3 regions of the Pseudomonas sp. SDO5532_S415 genome follow, and region 3 is predicted to be linked to each of the others. Evidence: predicted binding sites of a transcription regulator. Region 3 holds the regulator's gene; each other region holds the start of a gene.
The links. The regulator FliA, encoded in region 3, starts transcription of late flagellar genes. The targets are predictions, from matches to a motif close to CTAAAGTTTNNNNNNNNNNNGCCGNTAA.
Positions count from the first base shown of each region.

Region 1: a site for FliA is predicted at 3,080-3,107, ahead of ACW9HW_RS04645 (methyl-accepting chemotaxis protein). Genes of this name have one in related genera too.
Region 2: a site for FliA is predicted at 2,092-2,119, ahead of ACW9HW_RS17755 (flagellar protein MotY). Genes of this name have one in related genera too.

Region 1 covers NZ_JBSVWS010000008.1:9,910-15,026, reverse strand. Annotated here, with positions in the region: gene ACW9HW_RS04655 (AAA family ATPase) at 79-603, opposite strand; gene pnuC (nicotinamide riboside transporter PnuC) at 600-1,163, opposite strand; gene ACW9HW_RS04645 (methyl-accepting chemotaxis protein) at 1,336-2,970, opposite strand; gene ACW9HW_RS04640 (undecaprenyl-diphosphate phosphatase) at 3,236-4,066, shown strand; gene ACW9HW_RS04635 (DUF1294 domain-containing protein) at 4,063-4,491, shown strand; gene ACW9HW_RS04630 (MmcQ/YjbR family DNA-binding protein) at 4,643-5,002, opposite strand.
Region 2 covers NZ_JBSVWS010000079.1:19,292-24,408, reverse strand. Annotated here, with positions in the region: gene ACW9HW_RS17770 (peroxiredoxin) at 1-61, shown strand, start outside; gene rnt (ribonuclease T) at 305-982, opposite strand; gene pyrC (dihydroorotase) at 979-2,025, opposite strand; gene ACW9HW_RS17755 (flagellar protein MotY) at 2,185-3,090, shown strand; gene ACW9HW_RS17750 (argininosuccinate synthase) at 3,220-4,437, shown strand; gene ACW9HW_RS17745 (hypothetical protein) at 4,563-5,117, opposite strand, start outside.
Region 3 covers NZ_JBSVWS010000037.1:3,231-8,347, forward strand. Annotated here, with positions in the region: gene flhF (flagellar biosynthesis protein FlhF) at 1-448, shown strand, start outside; gene fleN (flagellar synthesis regulator FleN) at 565-1,395, shown strand; gene fliA (RNA polymerase sigma factor FliA) at 1,392-2,132, shown strand; gene ACW9HW_RS11785 (chemotaxis response regulator CheY) at 2,299-2,670, shown strand; gene ACW9HW_RS11790 (protein phosphatase CheZ) at 2,690-3,478, shown strand; gene ACW9HW_RS11795 (chemotaxis protein CheA) at 3,550-5,117, shown strand, end outside.

The DNA.
Region 1 (5,117 bases), on a different contig from region 3:
CCTGGAAGGCTTTAGCTCGCGGGTTTGCGCAGGATGAGTGTTTCAGGAATGGACAGTTCGCCAGGGCGGGCACCCCTGTCAGGTCTTGAGCAAGCGTGTCACTGCCTCTAATGCCGCGTCCTGGCGCTGTTGCCAATCCCCTTGCAGGACCTGATATGGCTGGCGGTGCAGGTCGAGCCATTGGCGACTGGCGTGGAAAAACGCCTGGCGTTCTACCAGTTGCGGCTGGCAACGCTGCCCGTCGTCATGCCAGGCCACGTTTTCAGGGCTCAGCAGCAGATGCAGATCGTAATGCCGTGCCAGCAATGCTTGCTCGATCCACTTCGGGCAATCGCCAAACAACGTGCGACTCCAAAGGATATTGCTCAAGAGGTGCGTATCAAGAATCAGCAGTGACGGCTGTTTGGCGCGTGCTTCATCCTCCCAAGTCAGCTGGCCATGTGCTATTGACGAAATGTCATCATAGCGGGTTTCGCGTGCTTTGCTGTCGATGAAGTGCCGAACGTACTCATTGACCAATATGCCGCCAAAGTTGGCGTGAATCTCGTTCGAAAGCCAGCTTTTACCGCTGGATTCCGGCCCTGTGAGCACCAGGACTTTCATGTGCGCAACGCCGGGGCCGCGCGCCATTCGCGCCAGCCCTGCACAGCCAGCAGCAGGAACAATCCATACAAAACGGCCGTCAGGTACAGCGCTTTGTAGACGAACAACCCGACGAAGATCACATCCAGGACAATCCACAGCGGCCAGCACTGCACGCGTTTTTGCGCCATCCACAATTGCGCCACCAGGCTGAAACCCGTGAGTGCGGCATCGAGCCAGGGTTGGGCGGCGTCGGTCCAGTGGGCCATGGCGGCGCCCAACAGCAGGCTGCCAATCGCGCCGAGGGCCAGGCCGAACACTACGTATCGACCGTCGAGCCAGCTGACCTCGCGCCCATGCCGTGCATCGCCGGCATGGGTCCATTGCCACCAGCCGTAGATCTGCAGGCCAGCATAGATCACTTGCAGCAGCATGTCCGAATACAGCTTCACTTCGAAAAAGATCCAGCTATAGATAAGCACCATGACCAGGCCGATCGGCCAGCACCAGGGGTTCTGCTTGACCGTCAACCAGACGGCAATGACACCGAGAGTGGCGGCAAACAGTTCAAGCCCGGACATGCAGGTTCCTTGAGGGAAGTCAGAGAGGGGGCGGATTGTAACCTCAGGCACCCTCCTGTGGGAGCGAGCCTGCTCGCGAAGAGGCCAACCCAGCCAACATCTATGCCGACTGACCCACCGCTTTCGCGAGCAGGCTCGCTCCCACAAGGGGTCATGCAGGTGATTCTTCGGCTTATACGCGGAACTGCCTGAGCAACCCGTTCAACTGCTCACTCAAATCCTTGAGCCGCACGCTCGCCACGCTGGACTGTTCAGCTGCCAGCGCGGTGCTGTGGGAAAGCCCGGCTGCTTGCGTGACGTTCTGGTTGATGTCCTCGACCACATGCGCCTGCTGCAAGGTCGCGCTGGCAATCGATGCGTTCAGTCCGTTGAGGTTGCGCAATGCCTGGCCGATGGCATTCAGGCTGGCGCCGGCCAGACCGGCTTGTTCGATCGTGAGTTGCGAAGCGCGACTGCTGTCGCCGATCACCTTGACCGCTGCCTCGGAGTGGCTTTGCAGGCGTTCGATCATCGACTGGATTTCTGCTGTGGACTTCTGGGTACGCTGGGCCAGCAGGCGCACTTCATCGGCCACCACCGCGAACCCGCGACCTTGCTCGCCAGCGCGGGCCGCTTCGATCGCGGCGTTGAGGGCCAGCAAATTGGTTTGCTCGGCGATGGAGCGGATCACTTCCAGGACGCTGCCGATCTGGTTGCTTTCGCTGGCCAGTGTGCGGATCACTTCCACCGCCTGATCGATGGTGGAGGACAGGGTATCGATTTGCTTGAGACTGCCGTCGATGTTGATCTGGCCTTGTTGCGCCTGGGCTTCGGCATCGCGCATTTCGCTGGCGGCATGCTCGGCGTTCTTCGCCACATCCTGCACGCCATAGGTCACTTCATTGATCGCGGTGGCCACCAGTTCCATCTGTTGCGATTGTTGCTGGCTGCGTTGTTGGGCCTGGGTGGCGTCGTTGCCCAGCTCGCTGGACGATTGCCCCAGGGCACTGGCGGACACCTGCAACTCACCGATCACCAGCCGCAGTTTGGTGGTGAAGGCGTTGAAGTGTCGCGCCAGTTGCGTGACTTCATCCTGGCCGTGGGTGTCGAGGCTGCGGGTCAGGTCGCTTTCGCCGCTGGCGATATTGGCCATCGCGTTCACAGTTTCCTGAAGCGGGCGGACGATGCTGCGGGCAATCACGATCACCAGCGCCGCCATGATCAGTGCGATGGCCAGGCCGATCGCCGATGCTTCCCAGACCTGGCCGTAGAACTCGGCCTGCATGTCATCGATGTACACGCCCGAGCCGATCACCCAGCCCCAGGGTTCGAACAGTTTGACGTAGGAGGTCTTTTCCACAGGGTCGCTGGCACCCGGTTTCGGCCAGCGATAGTTGATGATGCCGGCGCCCTTGGCCTTGGCGACGGCGACCATTTCGTTGAACACCGCAAAGCCGTCCGGGTCGCGGATCGCCGAGAGGTTCTGGCCATCGAGTTTCGGGTTGGCGGGGTGCATGACCATCACCGGCGTCAGGTCATTGATCCAGAAATAATCGTTCTGGTCATAGCGCAGTCCGCGAACGGCGGTCAGCGCCTGCTTCTGCGCAGCTTCGCGGGTAAGGGTGCCGGCGGTTTCCAGGCCGTGGTAGTAGGTGAGAATGCCACTGGCGGTTTGCACCACATGCTGGGTTTTCTGCGCCTTGGCCTCATTGAGGTCTTCGTGAATCTGCTTGAGCATCAAGGCGCCCAATGCCAATAGCATCACGACGGCCACGATCAAGATGAGCCACAAACGCCGACTGATCGACATATTGCGCAAGCTGTTCATAACGCGGTGCTCCAGATTCTTGTTTTTGTGGTTGTTCTTGTAAGAAGAGATCGCCAGCATCCTGTCCGGCCCGAGTACGCGGCAACGCCAATCGGGCTTCTCTCACAGGATTTCGGCCCCGCGCGGAAAAACCTGAATGCAAATTGATTTTTCACGGAATTTTCCCCGGCCTGCGGGTATCTTGTGCACGCGGGTTTTCAACTACGCTGAACGCTTTGAAAAATACTGACGGGGCATGCGTTGACGCACAGCCTTTGGGGGATTGATGGATCTTTGGACTGCCTTTCAGGCATTGATTCTTGGGGTTGTAGAAGGGCTGACAGAGTTTTTGCCCATTTCCAGTACCGGGCACCAGATCATTGTGGCCGACTTGCTCAATTTCGGTGGCGAGCGCGCCATGGCGTTCAACATCATTATCCAGCTGGGGGCGATCCTGGCGGTGGTGTGGGAATTTCGCCGCAAGATTTTCGATGTGGTCATTGGTTTGCCGACGCAACCCAGCGCACGACGCTTTACCGCGAACCTGCTGATTGCCTTCTTTCCCGCCGTGGTTCTGGGGGTGATCTTCGCCGACTTGATCCATCACTATCTGTTCAACCCGATCACGGTGGCCGCCGCGTTGGTGGTGGGCGGTATCGTCATGTTGTGGGCGGAAAATCGTCAGCATGAGGTGCATGCCGAAACAGTGGATGACATCACCTGGAAAGATGCCCTGAAAGTCGGCTTCGCCCAGTGCCTGGCGATGATTCCGGGGACCTCGCGCTCCGGCTGCACAATCATCGGTGGTTTGTTGTTCGGCCTGTCGCGCAAGACCGCCACCGAGTTTTCGTTCTTCCTGGCGATGCCGACCATGGTGGGTGCCGCCGTGTACTCGGGCTACAAGTACCACAAGCTGTTCGTACCGGCCGATTTCCCGGTATTCGCCATCGGCTTCGTCACCGCGTTCATCTTCGCGATGATCGCCGTCAGGGGCTTGCTCAAGTTCATTGCCAGCCACAGCTATGCGGCATTTGCCTGGTATCGGATCGCATTCGGGCTGGTCATCCTGGCCACCTGGCAGTTCGGTTGGGTCGACTGGACCGCGGCCAAGCCATGAGTGACTCGGGCGCGCGCAAACACTCCGCACGCCCATCGGGAGGCGAGATCCGTAATCTTCGGTTGAAGTTGCTGGTGTTCGCGATCCTGTGCGCGCTGCCGCTGTTCGGTTCGATGTCGATGTGGCTGCGAGGGGTTTCGCTGATCCCCCTGGCGGCCTACGGCATCGTCAGCGTGCTGGCGTTCTTGCTCTACTGGAGTGACAAGCGCAAGGCGCGCGCCGATCACTGGCGTACCCCGGAGAACGTCCTGCATGCGCTGGAGTTCGCCGGTGGCTGGCCGGGCGCCTTACTGGCGCAGCAAATGTTTCGGCACAAGACGCGCAAGTTTTCCTTTCAACTGGTGTTCTGGCTCATCGTGCTGCTGCATCAGGTGTTCTGGATCGACATGCTGTTTCTCGGCGCCCATCTGTTCGCCTTGTTCTGAAAGACAGTGAGCAACCCCTGTGGCGAGGGAGCTTGCTCCCGTTGGACTGCGCAGCAGTCCCCTTCTTTTTGGGGTAAGAGGGGGCCGCTTCGCGGCCCAACGGGAGCAAGCTCCCTCGCCACAAAATATTCGTCTTATTAACGACCGGGGTTTAGAGCAACAACCCCACCTGCGTGCGCTTGGGCAACTTGCCGACCACCAGTTGATGGGATCGTCGCAACAAGCCCTGCAACTCTTCGGCGCCAAGCGGGTAGGGTGTCGCCATGATGATCCACTGGGCCCGCGCCAGATAAGGCGCCGGATGAATGCCGGGACGGTCGCAGTGACCCAGAAACAGATCCTTGTCAACCTTGAACGCCAGGGATTCGCCACGCAGGTTCTGCAAGGCGAACATCTTGTTGCCGGCCACGGAAAACACCCGCACGCCACCCCATTTGTAATCCTCTCGAGCACCGGGCAAGGCCAGGCAAAAGGCCGCGACCTGCGCATCACTCATGCGTGCAGCCTTCATGACAAACAGTCTCCATGGGCATTGAATGTATCGATCAAAGGGTTGAGCCGGGCATGTATTGCGGGCGGAGAGTCACCAGCGATCATGCTCACGCTATCGTGCGTCAAGTCCGGTA
Region 2 (5,117 bases), on a different contig from region 3:
CATGAACGCTTCGCCAGAAGGCGTCGCGGCTTACCTGACCGAGCACGCTGCTGCGCTGTAAGGCACACGCTCCTGCTACAAAAAGCAGGTACAAAAAAACCGGCCCTTGAGGCCGGTTTTTTATTCACGATGAAACCAATACTGCTCACTGGAGCGCGACGCTGAACCTGTGGCGAGGGAGCTTGCTCCCGTTGGACTGCGCAACAGTTCCCTGCTTTTCAGGGATAGGGGGCAGCTTCGCTGCCCAGCGGGAGCAAGCTCCCTCGCCACAGGTTTGCGTTTGTCTCAAGTGAACTGCGACGGATCAATCGTCGAAGTCTTCCCAACCGCCCATTTGTTTCCAGCGATTGACGATGCCGCAGAACAGCTCGGCGGTCTTCTCCGTGTCATAGCGAGCCGAGTGGGCCTCGCGACCGTCGAAGTCGATGTCGGCTGCCTGACAGGCTTTGGCCAGCACCGTTTGACCATACGCCAGGCCGGCGAGGGTGGCCGTGTCGAAACTGGAGAACGGGTGAAACGGGTTGCGCTTCATGTCCAGGCGCGCGACGGCGGCGTTGAGGAAGCCCAGGTCGAAGCTGCTGTTGTGACCGACCAGAATCGCCCGCTTGCAACCGTTGGCTTTGAGCGCCTTGCGTACACCGCGGAAGATATCGTTCAGCGCCGACTCTTCACTCACGGCCATGCGCAGCGGGTGATCGAGCTTGATCCCGGTGAACTCCAGCGCTGCCGCTTCGACGTTCGCGCCTTCGAAAGGCTCGACCCGGAAGAAGTAGGTGTGATCAGGGTAGACAAAGCCCTTTTCATCCATGGCGATAGTAGTCGCGGCGATTTCCAGCAAGGCGTCGGTGGCCGAGTTGAAGCCACCGGTTTCTACGTCGACGACAACCGGCAAGTAACCACGGAACCGGGCAGCCATTGGATGACGAGGACCGCCTCCGCCGCCTTGACCTTCCTGTTCGTCGTCGAAATGGTCTTCACTCACGCGTGTTCCTCCAGCAGGCGCCAGCGCAGTTTTTCACCGGCGCGCAGCGGGATAACGGTCAGCTCGCCAAACGGCAGGCTGGTTGGGGCGGTCCACTCTTCGCGGACCAGGGTGATGCGATCGGTGTTCACCGGCAGGCCATAGAAGCGCGGGCCGTTGAGGCTGGCGAAGGCTTCGAGCTTGTCCAGCGCATTGCGCTGTTCGAAGGCTTCGGCATACATCTCGATCGCAGCAAAAGCGGTGTAGCAGCCGGCGCAACCGCAGGCGGCTTCCTTGGCGTGCTGGGCGTGGGGTGCCGAGTCGGTGCCAAGGAAGAATTTTTCGCTGCCGCTGGTGGCGGCATCGAGCAGCGCTTCCTGGTGCGTGTTGCGCTTGAGAATCGGCAGGCAATAGAAATGCGGCCGAATCCCGCCCACCAGCATATGGTTGCGGTTGTACAGCAGGTGATGCGCGGTGATGGTCGCGCCAACGTTGGCCGAAGCCGAGTTGACGAACTGCACGGCGTCAGCGGTGGTGATGTGTTCGAACACCACTTTGAGGGTCGGGAAACGCTCGACCACGCGACGCATGTGCTCATCGATGAAGATTTTTTCGCGGTCGAACACGTCGACATCGCCACGGGTGACTTCGCCGTGGATCAGCAAGGGCATTCCCACTTCGGCCATGGCCTCGAGTGCAGGGAAGATCTTGTCGATGCTGGTGACGCCAGAGTCCGAGTTGGTGGTCGCGCCGGCCGGGTACAGCTTGGCGGCGTGAATGAAACCGGTAGCCTTGGCCTCGCGAATTTCTTCGGGCTGGGTGCGGTCGGTCAGGTACAGGACCATCAGCGGTTCGAACCGGCTGCCGGCCGGGCGGGCAGCGAGGATGCGCTGGCGGTAGCCATCGGCCTCAGCCGCATTGCGGACGGGAGGTACCAGGTTGGGCATGATGATGGCGCGACCAAAGGTGCGCGCGACATCCGCGACGGTATTGGTCAACACGGCACCATCGCGAAGATGAATGTGCCAGTCGTCGGGACGCAGCAGGGTCAGGAGGTCGGACATGAGGGGATTCCAGGCGGGTCAAACTGAGGGGAATGCTACCGGAAAAGACTCTTGCAGGCACTCGCTATCAAGTTTTGCAGGAAGCTTCCGATATCCAACAGGTATGCCGTAAACATCTGTGTGTCGGTCTTTTTGTTGTAGAAGCCAGTGGAGCCTCCCGTGCGCCAGCGTTATTTAGCCTTGCTCAGTGTGTTTGCCAGCCTTCCCGCGATGGCGCTCACTTTCCAGACCCGTCTGGAGAGCATTGAGTGGACGGTCGAAGGCGACAAGTTCGAGTGCCGCCTGACCCAGCCGATCACCGATTTCGGCTCGGGACAGTTCGTGCGTCGAGCCGGAGAGCAGGCGACGTTTCGTCTCAATGCCTACAACGCCATGATGGGTGGAGGTTCGGCTACCTTGCTGGCCGCCGCATCGCCATGGCAACCGGGGCGGGGAGATATCAATCTGGGTACGGTGAGAATCGGCAGCGGAAACGTGTTGTTCAACAGCTCCCAGGCTCAGGCCGGACGCTTGATCAGTGGCCTGATGGATGGGCGCAGTCCCGTGGTACGGCATGCCTCTGGCGATGGGCGGGTGTCGGAAGTGCGCCTGTTACCGGTCAAGTTCAATAAAGCGTTTGCCGACTACCAGGGGTGCGTCGCCAAGCTGTTGCCACAGAATTTCGATCAGGTGAAGCAGTCCGAAGTCGGATTCCCCGGCGGCGGCATCGAGCTGGATGCTGCCGCGAAAGCCAGGCTGCAGGTGATGCTCGAATTCATGAAGGCCGATCCGACGGTCAATCACATCGAACTCGACGGCCATTCCGACAACAGCGGCAATCGCCTGACCAACCGTGACCTGTCACGTCGCCGCGCCCTGGCCGTCATGGAGTTCTTCAAGGCGAACGGCATCCAGGAGTCGCAGATCACCGTGCGCTTCCATGGCGAGCGTTATCCGCTGGCACCCAATACCAACAACGCCAATCGCTCGAAGAACCGCCGGGTTGCGGTGCGTCTGGAGCGGGGAGCACCACCGGAACAAGTGGCGCCTCAAGCCACGAAGCCGGCCGCTTCGGCAACATCCTGACTCCTTGGTAATCGTCGCTCTCTCGACATAATCTGTCGCTTCGTCGTCATAAGCTGTCGCGCCACTGTAAATTATCCTGCATGAGCGGTAGACTTCTCGGCTTTCCGTAGAACCCCGTGGAGTGATGGCATGGCGGACGTAAACAAGGTCGTTCTGGCGTATTCCGGCGGCCTGGACACTTCGGTGATCCTCAAGTGGCTGCAGGATACTTATAACTGTGAGGTGGTGACCTTCACCGCTGACCTGGGTCAGGGCGAAGAGGTCGAACCGGCACGCGCCAAGGCACAGGCCATGGGCGTGAAAGAAATCTACATCGACGACTTGCGCGAAGAGTTCGTGCGCGATTTCGTGTTCCCGATGTTCCGCGCCAACACCGTTTACGAAGGCGAGTACCTGCTGGGTACTTCCATCGCTCGTCCGCTGATCGCCAAGCGCCTGATCGAAATCGCCAACGAAACCGGCGCTGACGCCATTTCCCATGGCGCCACCGGCAAGGGCAATGACCAGGTTCGATTCGAACTGGGCGCCTACGCCCTGAAACCTGGCGTGAAAGTGATCGCCCCGTGGCGCGAATGGGACCTGCTGTCCCGTGAGAAACTGATGGATTACGCTGAAAAGCACGCGATCCCGATCGAGCGTCACGGCAAGAAAAAATCCCCATACTCGATGGATGCCAACCTGCTGCACATCTCCTATGAAGGCGGCGTGCTGGAAGACACCTGGACCGAGCATGAAGAAGACATGTGGCGCTGGACCGTCTCCCCGGAAAACGCTCCTGACAAGCCGCAGTACCTGGAACTGACTTACCGCAACGGCGACATCGTGGCCCTGGACGGCGTCGAAATGACCCCGGCCACCGTGCTGGCGACCTTGAACCGTATCGGTGGTGAACACGGTATCGGTCGTCTGGACATCGTCGAGAACCGTTACGTGGGCATGAAATCCCGTGGCTGCTACGAGACGCCTGGCGGCACCATCATGCTGCGCGCCCACCGTGCGATCGAATCGATCACCCTGGACCGCGAAGTGGCTCACCTCAAGGACGAGCTGATGCCGAAGTACGCCAGCCTGATCTACACCGGCTACTGGTGGAGTCCTGAGCGTCTGATGCTGCAACAGATGATTGATGCGTCCCAGGTTCACGTGAACGGCGTCGTGCGCCTGAAGCTGTACAAGGGCAACGTGATCGTCACCGGTCGCAAGTCCGATGAGTCGTTGTTCGACGCCAACATCGCGACCTTCGAGGAAGATGGCGGCGCTTACAACCAGGCCGATGCGGCGGGCTTCATCAAGCTCAATGCCTTGCGCATGCGTATTGCTGCAAACAAAGGCCGCAAGCTGTTCTGAGTGGTTTGAGCCTGTGATGGATTTGTGGCCTCGTCATCGACGGGGCCACAAATCTGCAAGAGGTTTTTTAAATGTGCGATACAACGATTCACGTTTGACCTGATAGATACCTTCCCGTCTGCCTCTCACTGATCGGACCTATCCTGCTGCTGAGCGTTGTGTGTCAGTCGGCAATCGGGGTCCATGACAGTCATCCCCTGCGAACTCAAGTTATAAGCCACACAGAAATGGGCGCTGCCGCGTTTTTTTGTCTGTTTGAAATATTTGAGTACACGTCCATTCAGTAATTTTTCCGATTCCGCACCGGTAAGAAACAAAATGACGCGCGGCCGCTTTTCCTGTGTCCTTTGTATCTTCTCCAGCGAAGCGCTGAGTTCGGGTTTGTTTTTCATCCGGCGTGTATCGATGATGTGCAGATCCCTCAGTAATTCGGGCAGGCGAATATGGAGCGGAGGCTGCAACCCTGTTTCGTCTGGCGGAGCCTGTGCACTGCCGGGAGAGGCGGCTGGCCGCAAGTCATTTACCGAAGCATTGTTTTCCTGTGTCTGCGCCTCGTTCATGGCCTTCAGAAAATGCTCGTCCTTTTCAAAATCAGAAGGTGAGTACAGAGATCGGTAATTGAAGTTGAGTGTGGCAAAGAAAAGGAACAGTAGATAAAAGGGGAAGCTGATCAGAAACCA
Region 3 (5,117 bases):
GCTGGATCCACTGTTGCGCAAACGCGTCGTGCTGATCGATACCGCCGGCCTGCAAGCCAGCGATCCGGCGCTGCGCATGCAGCTTGAAAGCCTGGCCGGGCGTGGCATCAAGTCAAAAAATTACCTGGTCCTGGCAACCACCAGCCAGAAACAGGTTCTAACCGCCGCTTATCACAGTTACAAGCGCTGCGGGCTCGCTGGCTGCATCCTGACTAAACTGGATGAAACGGCGAGTCTGGGCGAGGTGTTGAGCCTTGCCATCAGCCATGAGTTGCCGGTGGCGTACCTGACCGATGGCCCGCGGATTCCGGATGATTTGCATCTGCCGCGTCGTCATCAACTGGTCAGTCGCGCCGTTAGCGTGCAAATGCAGGAAGAGCCCAGCGAAGAAGCCATGGCTGACATGTTCGCTGATATCTACCACAGCCCGACCAAGCAGGTAGGCTGAGGTGACAATGAATCGTTTTTGTACCTACATCGATGGTCTGCCATGCATTGTTCCAGTTGCGAACGCGCAGCCAGTAATGTGGCCTCCGTCTATGCAAGACAAGGTAAAGAAATAACATGGGCAGCATGCATCCCGTACAGGTGATCGCGGTGACCGGCGGCAAAGGTGGCGTCGGGAAAACTAACGTGTCAGTGAACTTGTCCCTGGCTTTGGCTGAGCTTGGCCGGCGCGTCATGCTGCTGGACGCCGATCTGGGGCTGGCGAACGTCGACGTTCTGCTGGGCCTGACACCCAAACGTACCCTGGCCGACGTGATCGAAGGCCGCTGCGAGCTGCGCGACGTCCTGTTGCAGGGGCCAGGCGGCATCCGCATCGTTCCGGCCGCGTCCGGCACCCAGAGCATGGTGCATTTGAGCCCGGCGCAACACGCCGGCCTGATCCAGGCGTTCAGCGACATCGGCGACAATCTCGACGTACTGGTGATCGACACCGCTGCGGGTATCGGTGACTCGGTAGTCAGTTTTGTGCGCGCCGCGCAGGAAGTGTTGCTGGTGGTCTGCGACGAGCCGACCTCGATCACCGACGCCTACGCATTGATCAAATTGCTTAACCGCGATTACGGCATGAATCGCTTCCGCGTCCTGGCCAACATGGCGCAGAGCCCGCAGGAAGGCCGCAACCTGTTCGCCAAGTTGACCAAGGTGACCGACCGCTTCCTCGACGTCGCCCTGCAATACGTTGGCGCCGTGCCGTACGACGAAAGCGTGCGCAAGGCCGTGCAGAAGCAGCGTGCGGTCTACGAAGCGTTCCCGCGTTCCAAGTGCTCGCTGGCGTTCAAGGCCATCGCACAGAAGGTCGATACATGGCCGCTGCCCGCCAACCCGCGCGGGCACCTGGAGTTTTTCGTCGAGCGCCTCGTGCAACAAACGGCAGGACCTGTGCTATGACAGCCAGCGGTTACAACCTCTACAAGAAGTCGGCGCGGGACGCGCAGTACGAGCTGATCGAGCGTTACGCGCCACTGGTCAAACGCATTGCCTACCACCTGCTGGCGCGTCTGCCGGCCAGCGTCCAGGTCGAAGACCTGATCCAGGCCGGGATGATCGGCCTGCTTGAAGTGTCGACCAAATACGACGCCAGCAAAGGCGCGAGTTTCGAGACGTACGCGGGCATCCGCATCCGCGGCGCCATGCTCGATGAAGTACGCAAGGGGGATTGGGCGCCACGTTCGGTCCACCGCAATACCCGGATGGTCAGCGACGCCATTCGCTCGATTGAAGCTAAAACAGGCCGTGACGCTAAAGATCACGAAGTTGCGGCCGAACTCCAATTGAGTCTCGACGATTACTACGGGATTTTGAACGACACCCTGGGCAGCCGCTTGTTCAGCTTCGACGATCTGTTGCAGGACGGCGAACACGAAGGGCTGCACGAGGATGGCGCGAGTGCTCATCTCGAACCGTCACGCGATCTGGAAGATGAACGCTTCCAGGCGGCGCTGGCGGACGCGATTGCCAATTTGCCGGAGCGTGAGCGACTGGTGTTGGCGCTGTACTACGACGAAGAGCTGAATCTCAAGGAAATCGGTGAGGTCCTGGGGGTCAGCGAATCTCGGGTCAGCCAGTTACACAGCCAGTGCGCGGCCCGTTTGCGGGGGCGTTTGGGAGAGTGGCGAGCGCGCTGAAGGCAGTGTGGGGGCACTGCGACGTGGCTGGTGGGGTGATGAACCGCGCCGGTCTCGATCCGCTGTACTCCAGACAGTCATCAAGTGTTTTGCCAGATTGATTGAAATGGCGCGTCCAGGTGCTGGGCGCGTTTTAGTCTGCTTGGAGGTCGAATTGGACAAGAACATGAAAATCCTCATCGTTGATGACTTCTCAACGATGCGGCGGATCATAAAAAACCTGTTGCGTGACCTTGGGTTCACCAACACGGTCGAGGCCGACGATGGCATTACCGCCATTCCGGTACTCAACAGCGGGAGCATCGACTTTCTGGTAACGGACTGGAACATGCCTGGCATGACCGGTATCGATCTGCTGCGCCACGTGCGTGCCGATGAAAAGCTCAAGCACCTGCCGGTGCTGATGGTGACCGCTGAAGCCAAGCGCGAACAGATCATCGAAGCGGCCCAGGCCGGTGTAAACGGCTATGTGGTCAAACCCTTCACGGCCCAGGCGTTGAAAGAAAAAATCGAGAAGATTTTCGAACGCATCGGTTGAACTGCGCCACGGGGGAGCTATGGGGCATAACGAATCTTCGCAGGGTGATTTTGAATCGACCCTGAAAAAACACGCCGTCGAACTGGTCGCGAGCCTTGAAAAGGGCAAGTTCGGCGATGCTGTGCAATTGATCCATGAGCTCAACCAGACCCGTGACCGCGGCCTGTATCAGGAAGTGGGCAAGCTCACCCGCGAGCTGCATAGCGCGATCGTCAATTTCCAGATTGACCCGCACATGCCGCAAGCCGAGGAAGTGTCACAGATCACGGATGCGACCGAGCGCCTGTCCTATGTGGTCAAGCTGACCGAGGCCGCGGCCAACCGCACCATGGACCTGGTGGAAAGCGCCACGCCGGTGGTCAACCGCCTGAGCGATGAAGCCCAGGCCTTGAGCACGGACTGGGGACGGTTCATGCGTCGCGAAGTCGGGGCTGAAGAGTTCCGCGAACTGGCCCGGCGGGTCGACGGTTTCCTGGCGCGCAGCGCCGAAGACGGCCGCGCGGTGTCGAGCAACCTCAACGACATCCTGCTTGCCCAGGACTACCAGGACCTCACCGGTCAAGTGATCAAGCGCGTGACCCAACTGGTCACCGAAGTTGAAAGCAACCTGCTCAAGCTCGTGCTCATGGCCAGTCAGGTGGACCGCTTTGCGGGCATCGAACATGACCGTGAAGCGATGCTTGCCGAAAAAGATCCACAAAAACATCTCTCTCAGGGTGAAGGTCCGCAGATTCATGCCGATAAAAGAGAAGACGTTGTGTCCGGTCAGGACGATGTGGACGATTTGCTATCCAGCCTGGGATTTTAGAATTTTAGTTTTCTAGAGTTTTGGAATTTTAGGTTTTTTGGGTTTTTAGACCTGTTAGGAGCACACCATTAATGAGCTTCGGCGCCGATGAAGAGATCCTTCAGGATTTCCTGGTTGAGGCCGGCGAGATTCTAGAGCAACTGTCCGAGCAACTGGTCGAGCTGGAAAGCCGGCCGGATGATGCGGACTTGCTCAATGCAATTTTTCGCGGTTTTCACACTGTAAAAGGGGGCGCCGGCTTCCTCCAGCTCAACGAGCTGGTGGAGTGCTGTCACATCGCCGAAAACGTGTTCGACATCCTGCGCAAGGGCGAACGTCGCGTCGACTCGGAATTGATGGACGTGGTTCTCGAAGCACTGGACGCGGTGAACAGCATGTTCAGCGAAGTCCGCGAGCGCAGCCCGATCACGGCTGCCACGCCTGAATTGCTCGCGGCCCTGGCCCGTCTGGCCGAGCCGCAAACGGCTGACGAGGCCGCACCGGCACCCGTTGCCGACGTGGTTGAAGAGCCTGTCGCTGAAAGCGAATCGGGCGATATTACCGACAATGAATTCGAACAACTGCTGGACTCGCTGAACGCCGTGAAGGCACAGGCCGAGGCGCCGGCGGCTGCTCCGGCACCGGCCGGCGACGGCGCTGCCAGTGACGAAATCACCGATGCCGAGTTCGAGTCGTTGCTCGACCAGTTGCACGGTAAAGGCCAGTTTGCCGTTGATGCGGTGGTGGCGCCTGCCGCGCCTGCCGCGCCGGAAGCTCCGAAAGCCGCTGGCGACAGCTCCGATATTACGGATGACGAATTCGAAGCACTGCTCGACCAGTTGCACGGCAAGGGCAACTTTGCGGTGGATGCGCTGGAATCGGCCATCGCTTCGGTGCCAACCCCGGCAGCACCTGTCGCCGCTGCGGCCGGTAGCGACCTGATCACCGATCACGAATTCGAATCGCTGCTCGACGAATTGCACGGCAAAGGCAAGTTCACCGAAGTTGGCACTGCCTCTGGAACCGCTTCGGGCACCAGTGCTCCGGTGGCGGCACCTGTCGCCAAGGCTGCGGCACCGAAACCCGTGGCCAAGGCACCAGAGCCGAAAGCCGAAACTCCAGCGGCTGCTGCCGCTCCGGCTCCGGCCCGTGCCCCGGCATCGGCGCCAGCGGAAAAACCGGCCAGCGAAGCCGAGACGACCGTGCGGGTCGATACCGCGCGTCTCGACGAAATCATGAACATGGTCGGCGAACTCGTGCTGGTGCGTAACCGCCTGGTCCGCCTCGGCGCCAACAGCGCCGATGAAGCCATGTCCAAGGCCGTGTCGAACCTCGACGTGGTCACGGCCGACCTGCAGACCGCGGTCATGAAGACCCGGATGCAACCGATCAAGAAAGTCTTCGGGCGCTTCCCACGCCTGGTTCGCGACCTGGCTCGCCAGCTCAAGAAAGAGATCAACCTGGAGCTGGTCGGCGAAGAAACCGACCTCGACAAGAACCTCGTCGAGGCCCTGGCCGACCCGCTGGTCCACTTGGTGCGCAACGCAGTCGACCACGGCATCGAGTCGCCGGAAGAACGCGAAGCGTCGGGCAAGGCCCGTGGCGGCAAGGTCATCCTGGCCGCGGAGCAGGAGGGTGACCACATCCTGCTATCGATCTC